DNA from 2 places in the Parageobacillus caldoxylosilyticus genome. Region 1 is predicted to be linked to the other one. Evidence: a T-box and tRNA genes for the amino acid it is inferred to sense, from the RefSeq annotation. Region 1 holds a T-box; the other holds one or more tRNA genes.
The links. A T-box is a leader RNA that pairs with one kind of tRNA and senses whether it is charged. The one in region 1 lies ahead of ileS (isoleucine--tRNA ligase), so its partner is inferred to be a tRNA-Ile.
Positions count from the first base shown of each region.

Region 2: it encodes a tRNA-Ile, which carries the amino acid that the T-box ahead of ileS (isoleucine--tRNA ligase) is inferred to sense. The anticodon was not compared.

Region 1 is NZ_CP040553.1:699,578-706,737, forward strand. Features, by position in the region: gene pyrR (bifunctional pyr operon transcriptional regulator/uracil phosphoribosyltransferase PyrR) at 1-83, opposite strand, end outside; gene BV455_RS03510 (RluA family pseudouridine synthase) at 265-1,179, opposite strand; gene lspA (signal peptidase II) at 1,180-1,647, opposite strand; gene BV455_RS03520 (IS200/IS605 family accessory protein TnpB-related protein) at 1,899-2,507, opposite strand; gene BV455_RS20235 (hypothetical protein) at 2,461-2,763, opposite strand; gene ileS (isoleucine--tRNA ligase) at 3,055-5,826, opposite strand; T-box leader at 6,005-6,225, opposite strand; gene BV455_RS03530 (DivIVA domain-containing protein) at 6,272-6,784, opposite strand; gene BV455_RS03535 (YlmH family RNA-binding protein) at 6,859-7,160, opposite strand, start outside.
Region 2 is NZ_CP040553.1:1,680,495-1,687,654, reverse strand. Features, by position in the region: gene dnaX (DNA polymerase III subunit gamma/tau) at 1-442, shown strand, start outside; gene BV455_RS08675 (YbaB/EbfC family nucleoid-associated protein) at 470-796, shown strand; gene recR (recombination mediator RecR) at 807-1,403, shown strand; gene BV455_RS08665 (YaaL family protein) at 1,426-1,650, shown strand; gene BV455_RS08660 (pro-sigmaK processing inhibitor BofA family protein) at 1,729-1,995, shown strand; rRNA gene BV455_RS08655 (16S ribosomal RNA) at 2,430-3,985, shown strand; tRNA gene BV455_RS08650 (tRNA-Ile) at 4,235-4,308, shown strand; tRNA gene BV455_RS08645 (tRNA-Ala) at 4,318-4,393, shown strand; rRNA gene BV455_RS08640 (23S ribosomal RNA) at 4,680-7,160, shown strand, end outside.

The DNA.
Region 1 (7,160 bases):
TTGTTGCGTTCAATAATTTCATGAGCAATGCGCGTCAGTGCGCGGCGGATCGCCTGTTCATCCATCACGACAGCCTTTTGCACGTCGATTCACCTCCACAAAAAAATCCTCCCGCCTGAGAAGCGAGAGGAACCGTTCGTACACGCACAACAAGGACATGCCACGATTTTTATTTCCTTCATCCGACCCCTTCTCAGCCTCACAGGACTGAATTTAAAGGTTCTTATTCACCTGAGTTCATTGTATGTGTTCGCGCTGAAGTTGTCAATCATTTTTTCGCAGCCATTGTAAAATTGCTTCAAATTCGGGTGGAAGCGGCGCCTCAAATTCCAAATATTCGCCAGTGCGCGGATGAGTAAATCCGAGCACGCCGGCATGCAGCGCCTGCCCGTCGATCGGCAGCGTCTTTTTCGGTCCGTATTGCGGGTCGCCAGCAAGCGGATAGCCGATATATTTCATATGGACGCGAATTTGGTGCGTTCTGCCTGTTTCCAGCTGGCATTCGATAAACGTATAGTGTCGAAAGCGTTCGAGCACACGAAAATGAGTGACTGCTTCTTTTCCGTTTTCTTCGGTGACCGCCATTTTTTTACGGTCCCGTTTATCGCGGCCGATCGGCGCGTCGATCGTACCATAGTCGTGCGGAATGACGCCATGGACAATCGCCTTATATTTGCGCGTCACTGTTTTTTTCACGAGCTGGTCAACAAGCGACTGATGCGCAACGTCATTTTTCGCCACCATCAACAAACCGGATGTATCTTTATCAATACGATGGACAATGCCTGGACGAAGCACGCCGTTAATGCCGGACAAATCGGTGCAATGGGCAAGCAAAGCATTGACGAGCGTGCCGCGCATATGCCCGGGAGCCGGATGGACGACCATGCCGCGCGGTTTATTCACCACCAGCACATCCGCGTCCTCATAATAAATATCAAGCGGAATCGGTTCCGGCTCGACATGAAGCGGCTCCGGCTCCGGCAGACGGATGACGACCACATCCCCTGCTTCGCATTTATAATTGGCTTTCACAGACCGATCATTGACGGTGACAAGCCCGTTTTTGATCCACTGCTGTACTTTCGAACGCGACCATTCTTCATTTAACGCGGCAATGACCTTGTCAATGCGTTCGTTGTCGTATTCTTCGTCAATGTGAAACTGTACGACTTCCATTTACTGATTCTCCTTTTCTGATGTCGCAAAGAAAAACATTTTGATAAAAAGAAGAGCAACGCCAATCGTCAGCGCTGAATCGGCAATATTAAATACGGGAAAGCTATATGTACCAATATACGCATGGATAAAATCGACCACTTCCTTGCGGAAAAGACGATCAATAAAATTGCCGATCGCCCCGCCGAGCATCAAGCCAAGGGCAACGCCAAACAATCTTTCTCCGCGCGGCAAGCGTTGGATATACACAATGAGTCCGATGACAACAATAACGGTGATCAAATAAAACAGCCAAAACTGTCCTTGCAAAATTCCCCACGCTGCGCCTCGGTTGCGATGGGACGTAATGTAAAGCACGTTCGGAATAATGGGGATGCTTTCCCCAAGCCTCATATACTTTACTACAAGCCATTTTGTCCATTGATCGATGGCGACGACTGCCAGTGCAATGATATAGTATATCACCATATTACCTGGTTACTAAAATCTATAAAAACCGACACATCGCGATGGAACCAGGAAACACCGCTTACCGCTCGGATTCTCACCGAGTTCCATCGGGAAGGGAATCTCCCTTGTCATTCACCTGCCGTGAAAGACACCCCGTGGCTCGCTGTTAGCGACGGCGCCTGTCGTGCACCATTCCTTCCCTCGGTCCGTACACGACAACGATTTTAGTAACCAGGTCTACACCTCCCTCAGTTGAATTTGGTACTGGTTCAGCCAACAACATTGTGCAGGATATTCCATAATGACCATTCATGTTCCTCTTTGAAGTTCTCTATCTTTTTTAACATCATACCTAGATATTGCCGTTGTTTTGTTCCGCTTTTCGATTGCTTGTAGGATTCTTCCATCGACCCTAACACGGCAATCAAATGGCGCTTCACTTTCGTTTTTATGATGTGAATGAGTTCTTTTGGCAATCGTTCCTGATACCCTAATCCCCGTCTGCCAATCACCAAAGCGGCACTTTCATGAACGGATAAACCGTACTTCTTCATATACTTGAAACGCCCGATAACACTGGTATACGCCGGATTCACTTTTTTGACGCGAAACCCAAGCCGTAAGCCCCGACGGACGATCATTTCCGTCAGCTTTTTCTTTTTAAAATTATGGGTGAGGCGATTGAATCGTTTGTCTGTATCATGCTGCTGTCTTAGTTGAATGTTTTCGATGACCACTGCCCCAACGTTTTCTTGAAGCAGCCAGTCATACACATCTCGTACGGTTTCTCCAACGATGTTGTTTCGTTTATCCGCTCGCACATATTCGAGTTCATGACAGTAAAACACTTTTGATTGGATGAATTTTCGCCTGCACATCCTCCAAACGCGTTGGAAGCAACTCACGTTGAGAAGAAATCAGTGATTGAACAAGCAAGACCGCATCTTCGGCATACCGTTTGTTAAGCCGAAATTGGTGCGGGAGGTGCTTGATGATGTCTTTTGCGCCCCTTCCCTCCAGCAAACGGTTGAACGCGTATCGCTTCGCGGAACCAAAGACGCGCATCAACTCGTCTAATGAGTGAAGTTGTGTTTCATCATCGGAAACGATTTTCATCCCCCGAGCCGTTTTCATCTCCTTGCCTTCCCCTTGTTTGGATCTTTGAGAACATATATTCGCTAAATCTTCTTCATTTCCTTTTTACATGAGGAAGGGGGAGATAATTTTTTATCATAAGATGGAAGAAGATGGAGAACATCGACCTCTCCACGTCCAATAACAGGAGATATCTACATGATAGATGTTTAAAAAACTGCTTATACCTCCTCATACCTAATGCATTGTAGCATAATCAGGCAATGATAGACAATTGGATGATGCGATAAAAACAGCGGAGCCGCCGCAATTTCGGCAGCTCCGCCAGCTTTAGGCGGAATAATGTTCTTTTACAATATGGGCGCAGCGCGGACATAATGTCGGATGATCAGCATCTTTTCCTACTTCCGGCGTCACTACCCAGCAGCGCTCGCATGTTTCTCCTTCTGCTGGTTTGACGATGACCGCGACATTGGCCAATTTTTGCGCCTCTTCTGGCGCTTGATCATAATCGCCGGCAATCGTGAATTCAGATACGATAAATAATTGTTTTAAGTCTTCGGAAATAGATTGCAGCAGCTGCCGCGCGTTGTCTGTTGGATAAACGGCAACGCTTGCCGTTAATGATTTGCCAATCACTTTTTCATTGCGCGCCACCTCTAGCGCTTTAAGCACATCATCGCGTAAGTTCATAAACGCATCCCATTTGGCGATCAACTCGTCTTCGCCATCGAGCGCCACCGGTTCCGGCATATCGACAAGCTGAACGCTTTCCGCTTTTTCTTTCCGGTTTGGAATGTGCTCCCATACTTCATCAGCCGTATGCGGCAAAATCGGCGCGACCAGCTTCGTCAACGCGACAACCGTTTCGTATAAGACCGTTTGAATCGAGCGGCGGGCGCGGTCATTGGCCGCTTCAATATATAAAATATCCTTGGCAAAATCTAAATAAAACGCGCTTAAATCGACGGTGCAGAAATGGTTCACATCATGGTAAATCGCCGCAAAATCATACGTTTCGTATGAATGTTTTACTTTTTCAATCAACCGGTTTAATTTAGCGAGCATATAGCGGTCGACTTCGCGCAATTCGTTCACCGAAACGGCATCGGTTTCCGGGTTAAAGTCAAACAAGTTGCCGAGCATAAAGCGGAATGTGTTGCGAATTTTGCGATACACTTCGGAAACTTGTTTTAAAATGCTGTCGGAAATGCGAACGTCAGCTTGATAATCGACGGAAGCGACCCAAAGCCGCAAAATGTCGGCGCCAAGCTGTTCCATTACTTTCGCCGGCACGACCACGTTGCCAAGCGACTTGCTCATTTTCCGCCCTTCGCCGTCAAGAACAAAACCATGGCTTAACACCGCTTTATACGGTGCTTTTCCGGTAACAGCAACCGCCGTGGACAGCGACGAGTTAAACCAGCCTCGGTATTGGTCCGAACCTTCTAAGTATAAATCGGCCGGGCGCTGCAAATCCTCACGTTCTACAAGAACCGCTTGATGCGAAGAACCGGAATCAAACCATACGTCCATAATGTCTGTTTCTTTCGTAAAGATGCCGTTCGGGCTGGACGGATGGGTAAATCCTTCCGGCAGCAAGTCTTTTGCTTCGCGTTCAAACCAAACATTCGAACCATATTGGCGGAATAAATTCGATACGTGTTCGATCGTTTCATCGGTAATGATCGGCTCGCCGTTTTCTCCGTAAAAGACCGGAATCGGCACGCCCCATGCACGCTGACGGGAAATGCACCAGTCGCCGCGATCGCGGATCATATTATGGATGCGGATTTCACCCCATTCCGGAATCCATTTTGTTTCTTTAATGGCTTGGAGCAATTCACCGCGGATTTTATCAATGGATGCAAACCACTGTGTTGTCGCCCGGAAAATCGTCGGTTGTTTCGTACGCCAGTCGTGCGGATACGAGTGCGTAATAAACCCAAGCTTTAACAGCGCACCGACTTCCTCTAATTTTTGTGTAATCGCTTTGTTTGCCTCATCGTAAAACATTCCTTCAAAGCCTGGCGCTTCGCTCGTCATATAGCCGCGCTCATCAACCGGGCAGAGCACGCCGAGACCGTATTTTTGCCCAACGATAAAGTCGTCTTCCCCATGTCCAGGTGCGGTGTGGACGCAGCCCGTACCGGCGTCTGTCGTTACATGTTCCCCGCAGACGACTAAAGAATCGCGGTCATAAAACGGATGTTTGGCCACGACGTACTCTAAATCTTTGCCTTTGACCGTTTTTACCACATTCCACTCATCCCAGCCGATTTCTTTGGCAACTGCTTCTAGCAATGCGGCGGCAACAACGTATTTTTGGCCGTTTGTTTCCACGACTTGATAGGCCAAATCCGGATGAACCGCGATCGCCAAGTTGGCCGGGATCGTCCATGGCGTCGTCGTCCAGATCACAATTTTTTCGTCTCCATCCAATACGCCTTTTCCATCTTTGACCGAAAACGCGACATAAATCGATGGCGAACGTTTGTCTTTATACTCAATTTCTGCTTCCGCCAATGCCGATTCGCTTGACGGAGACCAATAAACCGGCTTTAAGCCCTTATAAATCAGCCCTTTTTTCGCCATTTCGCCAAACACTTTAATTTGCTGTGCTTCATATTCCGGTTTCAGCGTAATATATGGGTTTTCCCAGTCGCCGCGCACGCCAAGGCGCTTAAATTGCTTGCGCTGGTTATCGATTTGTTCGTAGGCGTATTGCTCGCAAAGCTTGCGGAATTCCGCAACGCTCATCGATTTGCGGTCGACGCCTTTTTTTGCAAGCGCCGTTTCAATCGGCAGACCATGCGTATCCCAGCCCGGAACATATGGTGCACAATAGCCGCTCATTGATTTATAGCGGACGATAATATCTTTTAAAATTTTATTTAAAGCATGCCCCATATGAATATCGCCGTTGGCATACGGCGGGCCGTCATGAAGCACAAACAGCGGTCGGCCTTTTGTCCGTTCCTGCACTTTGCGGTAAATGTCCATTTCTTCCCATTTCTTTTGCATTTCCGGCTCTCGTTTTGGCAAATTGCCGCGCATCGGAAAGTCGGTCTGCGGCATTAACAGTGTTTCTTTATAATCCATATTCATTCCTCCTTGCATCGTATGATCTATCATCCATGTGGAGAAGGCATTGCCATATGTTCGTGACAGAAGCAGATAATGACGCTTTTTCCACGGCTCCCCGCCATGGCGGTAAAAGAGCGCCTTTGTTATCAGAAAAGCGGTCGTATCGCAAAATAGAAAAAACCGCCCTCTCCCAAAAAGGGACGAGAACGGTCTCGCGGTACCACCCTTATTGACTATGTATCACATAGCCCACTTTGCATTCGTAACGTGAATGACGCGCCATGGCCTACTTCTTTTCCGTTCGGCATGGAACTCCAGGGTGATCTTCACTCTTTCGCTTATGCCGGGCTTCCACCATCCCCAGCTCGCTGTAATAAGCGGTGAAAGAGCTACTGTCCCTTTCATCGTCAGTACATATGTCCGTTTTATTGGATATTATATGCGAAAAAATCGGCTGCCGTCAAGATTGCGACAGCTCTTCTTTTTTTTCTGCATCCACTTCCGGTACTTTAAATTCCATTAAATCGTCCCAGTCGCTGCTATTTAGCATTTCAAGCTGCGCTTCGACCAGCATGCGGAAACGGGTGCGAAGCACTCTCGACTGCCGCTTTAAATCTTCAATTTCCATCACGATTTTCCGCGACTTCGCCAGCGCCTCGCTAATGATGCGCTCCGCGTTTTTCTCCGCCTCTTTAATGATGAGCTTCGCTTCCCTTTCCGCGTTGCGCTTTATTTCTTCCGCCGTTTCTTGGGCGACGAGAATCGATTTGTTCAATGTTTCCTCTATATTTGTAAAGTGATTGAGCTTTTCCGTCAATTCCGTTACCTTTTCTTCCAGTTGCTTTTTTTCGCGAATCACCATTTCGTAGTCTTTAATCACTTGATCAAGAAACTCATTGACTTCATCTTCATTATAGCCGCGAAACCCACGGCTAAATTCTTTATTATGAATATCTAATGGCGTTAAAGGCACAATGGCCACCTCCGTTTGCATAGTTCCTTTTCTTATCATTCGACATTGCTCTATAAATTCCTGCCATTATTCGATTATTTTTGCAGGCCGATGCGGATAAGCCACTTTTCTTTTTTTGTCTTTCCCTCAATGTCCATGATTTTACAGCGGCCAAATCCGCGCGCCGAAAGAACATCTCCTTGCCTGCATTCAAAATGCGCCTGCTCGATTACTTTCCAATTGACTTTGACAAGCCCGTTTTCAATAGCGGATTGCATTTTCTGCCGCGAGACGTGAAAAGCTTGGGACAAGATCGCGTCTAACCGCAATGACGAAACGGTAATCAGCGCCTCTTGCCACGTTTCTTCCAGCATCAGGATGTCTGAAAGAGGTTTTT
Region 2 (7,160 bases), 980 kb from region 1:
AGGATATAAAACACCAGTTGGCCGGATTTACGAAATATTAAAGCAAGCGACTCATCAAGATTTGGCGTTGATTAAAAGCCATTGGGCCGAGATGCTGGATACGCTGAAAAAGCAACATAAAGTATCTCACGCGGCCTTACTGCAAGAAAGCGAGCCAGTTGCCGCCAGTCCAACTGCATTTGTGTTAAAGTTTAAGTATGAAATTCACTGCAAGATGGCGGCTGATAATACGAATTATGTGAAAGATAATTTAGAGGCCATTTTATTTGAACTAACGAAAAAGCGCTTTGAAATGGTAGCTGTTCCTGAAGAAGAATGGGGCAGGATAAGGGAAGAATTTATTCGTGGAAAAGAAGCCAAGCAGGAACAGGAGGAAGAAGATCCTTTAATAGCGGAAGCAAAGCGGCTGTTTGGCGAGGAATTAATTGAAATTAAAGAATAAAGAAATGGTATGAAGGAGGAAAACACGATGATGCGTGGTGGAATGGGAAATATGCAAAAAATGTTAAAGCAAATGCAAAAAATGCAAAAGGAAATGCAGAAAGCACAAGAACAACTAGGTGAAAAAACAGTAGAAGGCACCGCAGGAGGCGGTATGGTGACAGTGATCGCGAACGGTCATAAAAAAATTTTGGAAGTGAAAATTAAAGAAGAAGTAGTGGATCCGGAAGATATCGAAATGCTTCAAGATTTAGTGTTGGCAGCAACCAATGATGCGTTGAAAAAAGCGGATGAGCTTGCAAACGAAATGATGGGACAATTTACAAAAGGATTGAATATTCCGGGATTGTTCTAGGAGGAGTTTTATGCATTATCCTGAGCCGATATCTAAGCTGATTGACAGTTTTATGAAGCTTCCCGGAATCGGGCCCAAAACAGCAGTTCGTCTTGCCTTTTTTGTTTTAACGATGAAAGAAGATACGGTGTTGGAATTTGCTAAAGCGCTTGTGGACGTCAAACGCAATATTAAGTATTGTACGATTTGCGGCCATATTACGGATACAGACCCTTGTTATATTTGCAAAGATGAAAGACGCGACAAAACGACGATATGTGTTGTGCAAGATCCGAAAGATGTCATTGCTATGGAAAAAATGAAAGAGTATAATGGGCTTTACCATGTGTTGCACGGCGCGATCTCGCCGATGGAGGGCATCGGCCCAGAAGATATAAAAATTGCCGAGTTGTTAAAAAGGCTGCAAGACGAAACAGTACAGGAAGTAATTTTAGCGACAAACCCGAATATTGAAGGGGAAGCGACAGCGATGTATATATCGCGGTTATTAAAGCCGACGGGAATTAAGGTGACAAGAATTGCCCATGGCCTCCCAGTGGGCGGCGATTTGGAATATGCCGATGAAGTAACGCTTTCAAAAGCCTTAGAAGGACGCCGGGAATTGTAGAAAGAGAAAGAGGTGGAGACCCTTGTTATGGCGACGGAAAGGCTGGTTGAAAAAGGAGTTTGATTTAAAGCTAGCAAGGCAATTACAGGAGATGAGAGACGAATGGTATGAGCAGAAACGGCTCATTGAAAAAAGCGTAGATCCATCGGAGGACGTATTAGTAGCGCTTCATATCGCCGAAGCGAAATATTTTTTTCTCATCCGGGAAGCAAAGCATCGACGTATATCACTAAAGGGAGTGAATTAAACTTCCTTTATTTTTTTGTTCTTTTTTCCCCCGTTTATCATACCTTTGTAGTACAAGCAATAAAAGGGGGCATAGAGAATGGAACCAAAGGTAGTCATTCTTTTAATATTGTCGATGATTGTGGTTTTGTTATTAGTAGGCGCGCGATTAAAAGCGCTTCGGTTTATAGGATATGGGGCGATCAGGCTGGTCATTGGCGCGTTGGCGTTATTTGTGATTAATGCAATCGGGGGAAATTTTAGTGTTCATATACCGATCAATCTCGTAACGTCGTTCATATGCGGGTTTCTAGGAGTACCAGGAGCTGCGGCGTTAATCATTATCGATAAGTATATTGTCATGTAAAAGATAAAGAAATAATGCTAGTAGCGGAATTTTTCGATGATGGAAAGGCGTTATATATCTTAGAAACGCCTTTTTATATTTTTTAGAAAAACCTATTGACTTTCATTTTTATATGTATTATATTAATAAACGTCGCTGTTAAATAAATATAAAAATTATATTGACAGCATATAAATTGATATGTATAATATATAAAGTGTGTTAAAGTTCCTTGAAAACTAAACAAAACGCAAGCGTCAATCAAGAAAAGCGGAGGCTCGTAGCTTAACCGCGACGGGCAAATGTTCTTCGCCTGCAGGGGTGCTTGTCACCCCGAAGGCGAAGGTTATTTGACCCCCGAGCGGTTGCGAGCCGAAGCTAGACGATAAGAAAGGTGGAGGCACCGCGACGCCTTACGGTGTCGGTGCTGAAGCTAAAAATCAGCCAATCAACTTTCTATGGAGAGTTTGATCCTGGCTCAGGACGAACGCTGGCGGCGTGCCTAATACATGCAAGTCGAGCGGACCGAGCAGGAGCTTGCTCTTGTTCGGTTAGCGGCGGACGGGTGAGTAACACGTGGGTAACCTACCCGTAAGACCGGGATAACTCCGGGAAACCGGAGCTAATACCGGATAACACCAAAGACCGCATGGTCTTTGGTTGAAAGGCGGCTTCGGCTGTCACTTACGGATGGGCCCGCGGCGCATTAGCTAGTTGGTGAGGTAACGGCTCACCAAGGCGACGATGCGTAGCCGGCCTGAGAGGGTGACCGGCCACACTGGGACTGAGACACGGCCCAGACTCCTACGGGAGGCAGCAGTAGGGAATCTTCCGCAATGGACGAAAGTCTGACGGAGCGACGCCGCGTGAGCGAAGAAGGTCTTCGGATCGTAAAGCTCTGTTGTTAGGGAAGAAGAAGTACCGTTCGAATAGGGCGGTACGGTGACGGTACCTAACGAGAAAGCCCCGGCTAACTACGTGCCAGCAGCCGCGGTAATACGTAGGGGGCGAGCGTTGTCCGGAATTATTGGGCGTAAAGCGCGCGCAGGCGGTCCCTTAAGTCTGATGTGAAAGCCCACGGCTCAACCGTGGAGGGTCATTGGAAACTGGGGGACTTGAGTGCAGAAGAGGAGAGCGGAATTCCACGTGTAGCGGTGAAATGCGTAGAGATGTGGAGGAACACCAGTGGCGAAGGCGGCTCTCTGGTCTGTAACTGACGCTGAGGCGCGAAAGCGTGGGGAGCAAACAGGATTAGATACCCTGGTAGTCCACGCCGTAAACGATGAGTGCTAAGTGTTAGAGGGGTCAAACCCTTTAGTGCTGTAGCTAACGCGTTAAGCACTCCGCCTGGGGAGTACGGCCGCAAGGCTGAAACTCAAAGGAATTGACGGGGGCCCGCACAAGCGGTGGAGCATGTGGTTTAATTCGAAGCAACGCGAAGAACCTTACCAGGTCTTGACATCCCCTGACAACCCTGGAGACAGGGCGTTCCCCCTTCGGGGGACAGGGTGACAGGTGGTGCATGGTTGTCGTCAGCTCGTGTCGTGAGATGTTGGGTTAAGTCCCGCAACGAGCGCAACCCTCGCCCCTAGTTGCCAGCATTCAGTTGGGCACTCTAGGGGGACTGCCGGTGACAAACCGGAGGAAGGTGGGGATGACGTCAAATCATCATGCCCCTTATGACCTGGGCTACACACGTGCTACAATGGGCGGTACAAAGGGCTGCGAACCCGCGAGGGGGAGCCAATCCCAAAAAGCCGCTCTCAGTTCGGATTGCAGGCTGCAACTCGCCTGCATGAAGCCGGAATCGCTAGTAATCGCGGATCAGCATGCCGCGGTGAATACGTTCCCGGGCCTTGTACACACCGCCCGTCACACCACGAGAGCTTGCAACACCCGAAGTCGGTGAGGTAACCCGCAAGGGAGCCAGCCGCCGAAGGTGGGGCAAGTGATTGGGGTGAAGTCGTAACAAGGTAGCCGTACCGGAAGGTGCGGCTGGATCACCTCCTTTCTAAGGATGACACGAAAAGCGGAAGCGCCGCGATTAGCTCTCGAAGCCAAATGTTCTTCACCCGCAGAAGTGCTTGTACTTCGAGGGGGGAGGTTATTTGGCAGAAGAGAGCTAGGCGCTGGAGCTAGACATACAAAAAGCGGAAGCGCGTAGGCGACTTCCTATTGACAATGACACTAAAATAAGTTATAATGACGCTTGTCGTTTTGTTTAGTTTTGAGGGAACTTCTCCTTAACCATTTCCATAATGGGCCTATAGCTCAGCTGGTTAGAGCGCACGCCTGATAAGCGTGAGGTCGGTGGTTCAAGTCCACTTAGGCCCATCAATGTGTGGGGCCTTAGCTCAGCTGGGAGAGCGCCTGCTTTGCACGCAGGAGGTCATCGGTTCGATCCCGATAGGCTCCACCATTTTAGCGAAAAAATACTTTAATTTATTTTGCGCCTGCGTCTTCTAGTGAATTCAAAGAAGCTGGATTCCTCGGCGCAAGGCAGCAAAGAAGCTGATTCAAGGTAGTAGCCTTGTTCCTTGAAAACTAGATAACCGGAAAGAAAAGCGGAGGCGCCGCGGTGAGCTCTCGAAGCCAACTGTTCTTCACCCGCAGAAGTGCTTGCACTTCGAGGGGGAAGGTTATTTGGCAGAAGAGAGCTAGGCGCCGAAGCTAGACAGAGGAAGAAGCCGAGAAGCGCTGATGTTGGTTAAGTTAGAAAGGGCGCACGGTGGATGCCTTGGCACTAGGAGCCGATGAAGGACGGGGCAAACGCCGAAACGCTTCGGGGAGCTGTAAGCAAGCGTTGATCCGGAGATGTCCGAATGGGGGAACCCACTGCCCGTAATGGGGCAGTATCCATACCTGAATCCATAGGGTATGGAGGGCACACCCGGGGAACTGAAACATCTTAGTACCCGGAGGAGAAGAAAGCAAACGCGATTCCCTGAGTAGCGGCGAGCGAAACGGGAACAGCCCAAACCAAGAGGCTTGCCTCTTGGGGTTGTAGGACCACTCACATGGGAGTGACAAAGGAACGGGGTAGACGAAGCGGTCTGGAAAGGCCCGCCAGAGAAGGTGACAGCCCTGTAGTCGAAACTTCGTTCCCTCCCGAGTGGCTCCTGAGTACGGCGGGACACGGGGAATCCCGTCGGAAGCAGGGAGGACCATCTCCCAAGGCTAAATACTCCCTAGTGACCGATAGTGAACCAGTACCGTGAGGGAAAGGTGAAAAGCACCCCGGAAGGGGAGTGAAAGAGAACCTGAAACCGTGTGCCTACAAGTAGTCAGAGCCCGTTAATGGGTGATGGCGTGCCTTTTGTAGAATGAACCGGCGAGTTACGATGGCGTGCGAGGTTAAGTCGAAAAGACGGAGCCGCAGCGAAAGCGAGTCTGAATAGGGCGTATAGTACGTCGTCGTAGACCCGAAACCAGGTGATCTACCCATGTCCAGGGTGAAGGTAGGGTAACACCTACTGGAGGCCCGAACCCACGCACGTTGAAAAGTGCGGGGATGAGGTGTGGGTAGGGGTGAAATGCCAATCGAACCTGGAGATAGCTGGTTCTCCCCGAAATAGCTTTAGGGCTAGCCTCAAGGGAAGAGTCTTGGAGGTAGAGCACTGATTGAGCTAGGGGCCCTCATCGGGTTACCGAACTCAGTCAAACTCCGAATGCCAACGACTTATCCTTGGGAGTCAGACTACGAGTGATAAGATCCGTGGTCGAGAGGGAAACAGCCCAGATCACCAGCTAAGGTCCCAAAGTGCACGTTAAGTGGAAAAGGATGTGGAGTTGCCCAGACAACCAGGATGTTGGCTTAGAAGCAGCCATCATTTAAAGAGTGCGTAATAGCTCACTGGTCGAGTGACTCTGCGCCGAAAATGTACCGGGGCTAAACGTGCCACCGAAGCTGTGGGATGACCGCTGGTCATCGGTAGGGGAGCGTTCTAAGTGCGTCGAAGCGAGACCGGAAGGACTCGTGGAGCGCTTAGAAGTGAGAATGCCGGTGTGAGTAGCGAAAACAGAGGTGAGAATCCTCTGCACCGAAAGCCTAAGGGTTCCTGAGGAAGGTTCGTCCGCTCAGGGTTAGTCGGGACCTAAGCCGAGGCCGAAAGGCGTAGGTGATGGGCAACAGGTAGAGATTCCTGTACCACCTCCTCACCGTTCGAGCGATGGGGGGACGCAGGAAGGTAGGGCGAGCAGGCTGCTGGAATAGCCTGTCCAAGCGGTTAGGCTGCCAGATAGGCAAATCCGTCTGGCATAAAGGCTGAGCCGTGATGGCGAAGGGACCATCGGTCCCGAAGTCCCCGATCCTACACTGCCAAGAAAAGCCTCTAGCGAGGTGAGAGGTGCCCGTACCGCAAACCGACACAGGTAGGCGAGGAGAGAATCCTAAGGTGCGCGGGAGAACTCTCGTTAAGGAACTCGGCAAAATGACCCCGTAACTTCGGGAGAAGGGGTGCTCTCTTGGGTGATGAGCCCGAGGGAGCCGCAGTGAAAAGGCCCAAGCGACTGTTTATCAAAAACACAGGTCTCTGCGAAGCCGAAAGGCGAAGTATAGGGGCTGACACCTGCCCGGTGCTGGAAGGTTAAGGGGAGCGCTTAGCGAAAGCGAAGGTGCGAACCGAAGCCCCAGTAAACGGCGGCCGTAACTATAACGGTCCTAAGGTAGCGAAATTCCTTGTCGGGTAAGTTCCGACCCGCACGAAAGGTGTAACGACTTGGGCACTGTCTCAACGAGAGACCCGGTGAAATCATACTACCTGTGAAGATGCAGGTTACCCGCGACAGGACGGAAAGACCCCGTGGAGCTTTACTGCAGCCTGATATGGAATTTTGGTATCGCTTGTACAGGATAGGTGGGAGCCTGGGAAGCCGGAGCGCCAGCTTCGGTGGAGGCGCCGGTGGGATACCACCCTGGCGGTATTGAAATTCTAACCCGCACCCCTTATCGGGGTGGGAGACAGTGTCAGGTGGGCAGTTTGACTGGGGCGGTCGCCTCCCAAAAGGTAACGGAGGCGCCCAAAGGTTCCCTCAGAATGGTTGGAAATCATTCGGAGAGTGCAAAGGCACAAGGGAGCTTGACTGCGAGACGGACAGGTCGAGCAGGGACGAAAGTCGGGCTTAGTGATCCGGTGGTTCCGTATGGAAGGGCCATCGCTCAACGGATAAAAGCTACCCCGGGGATA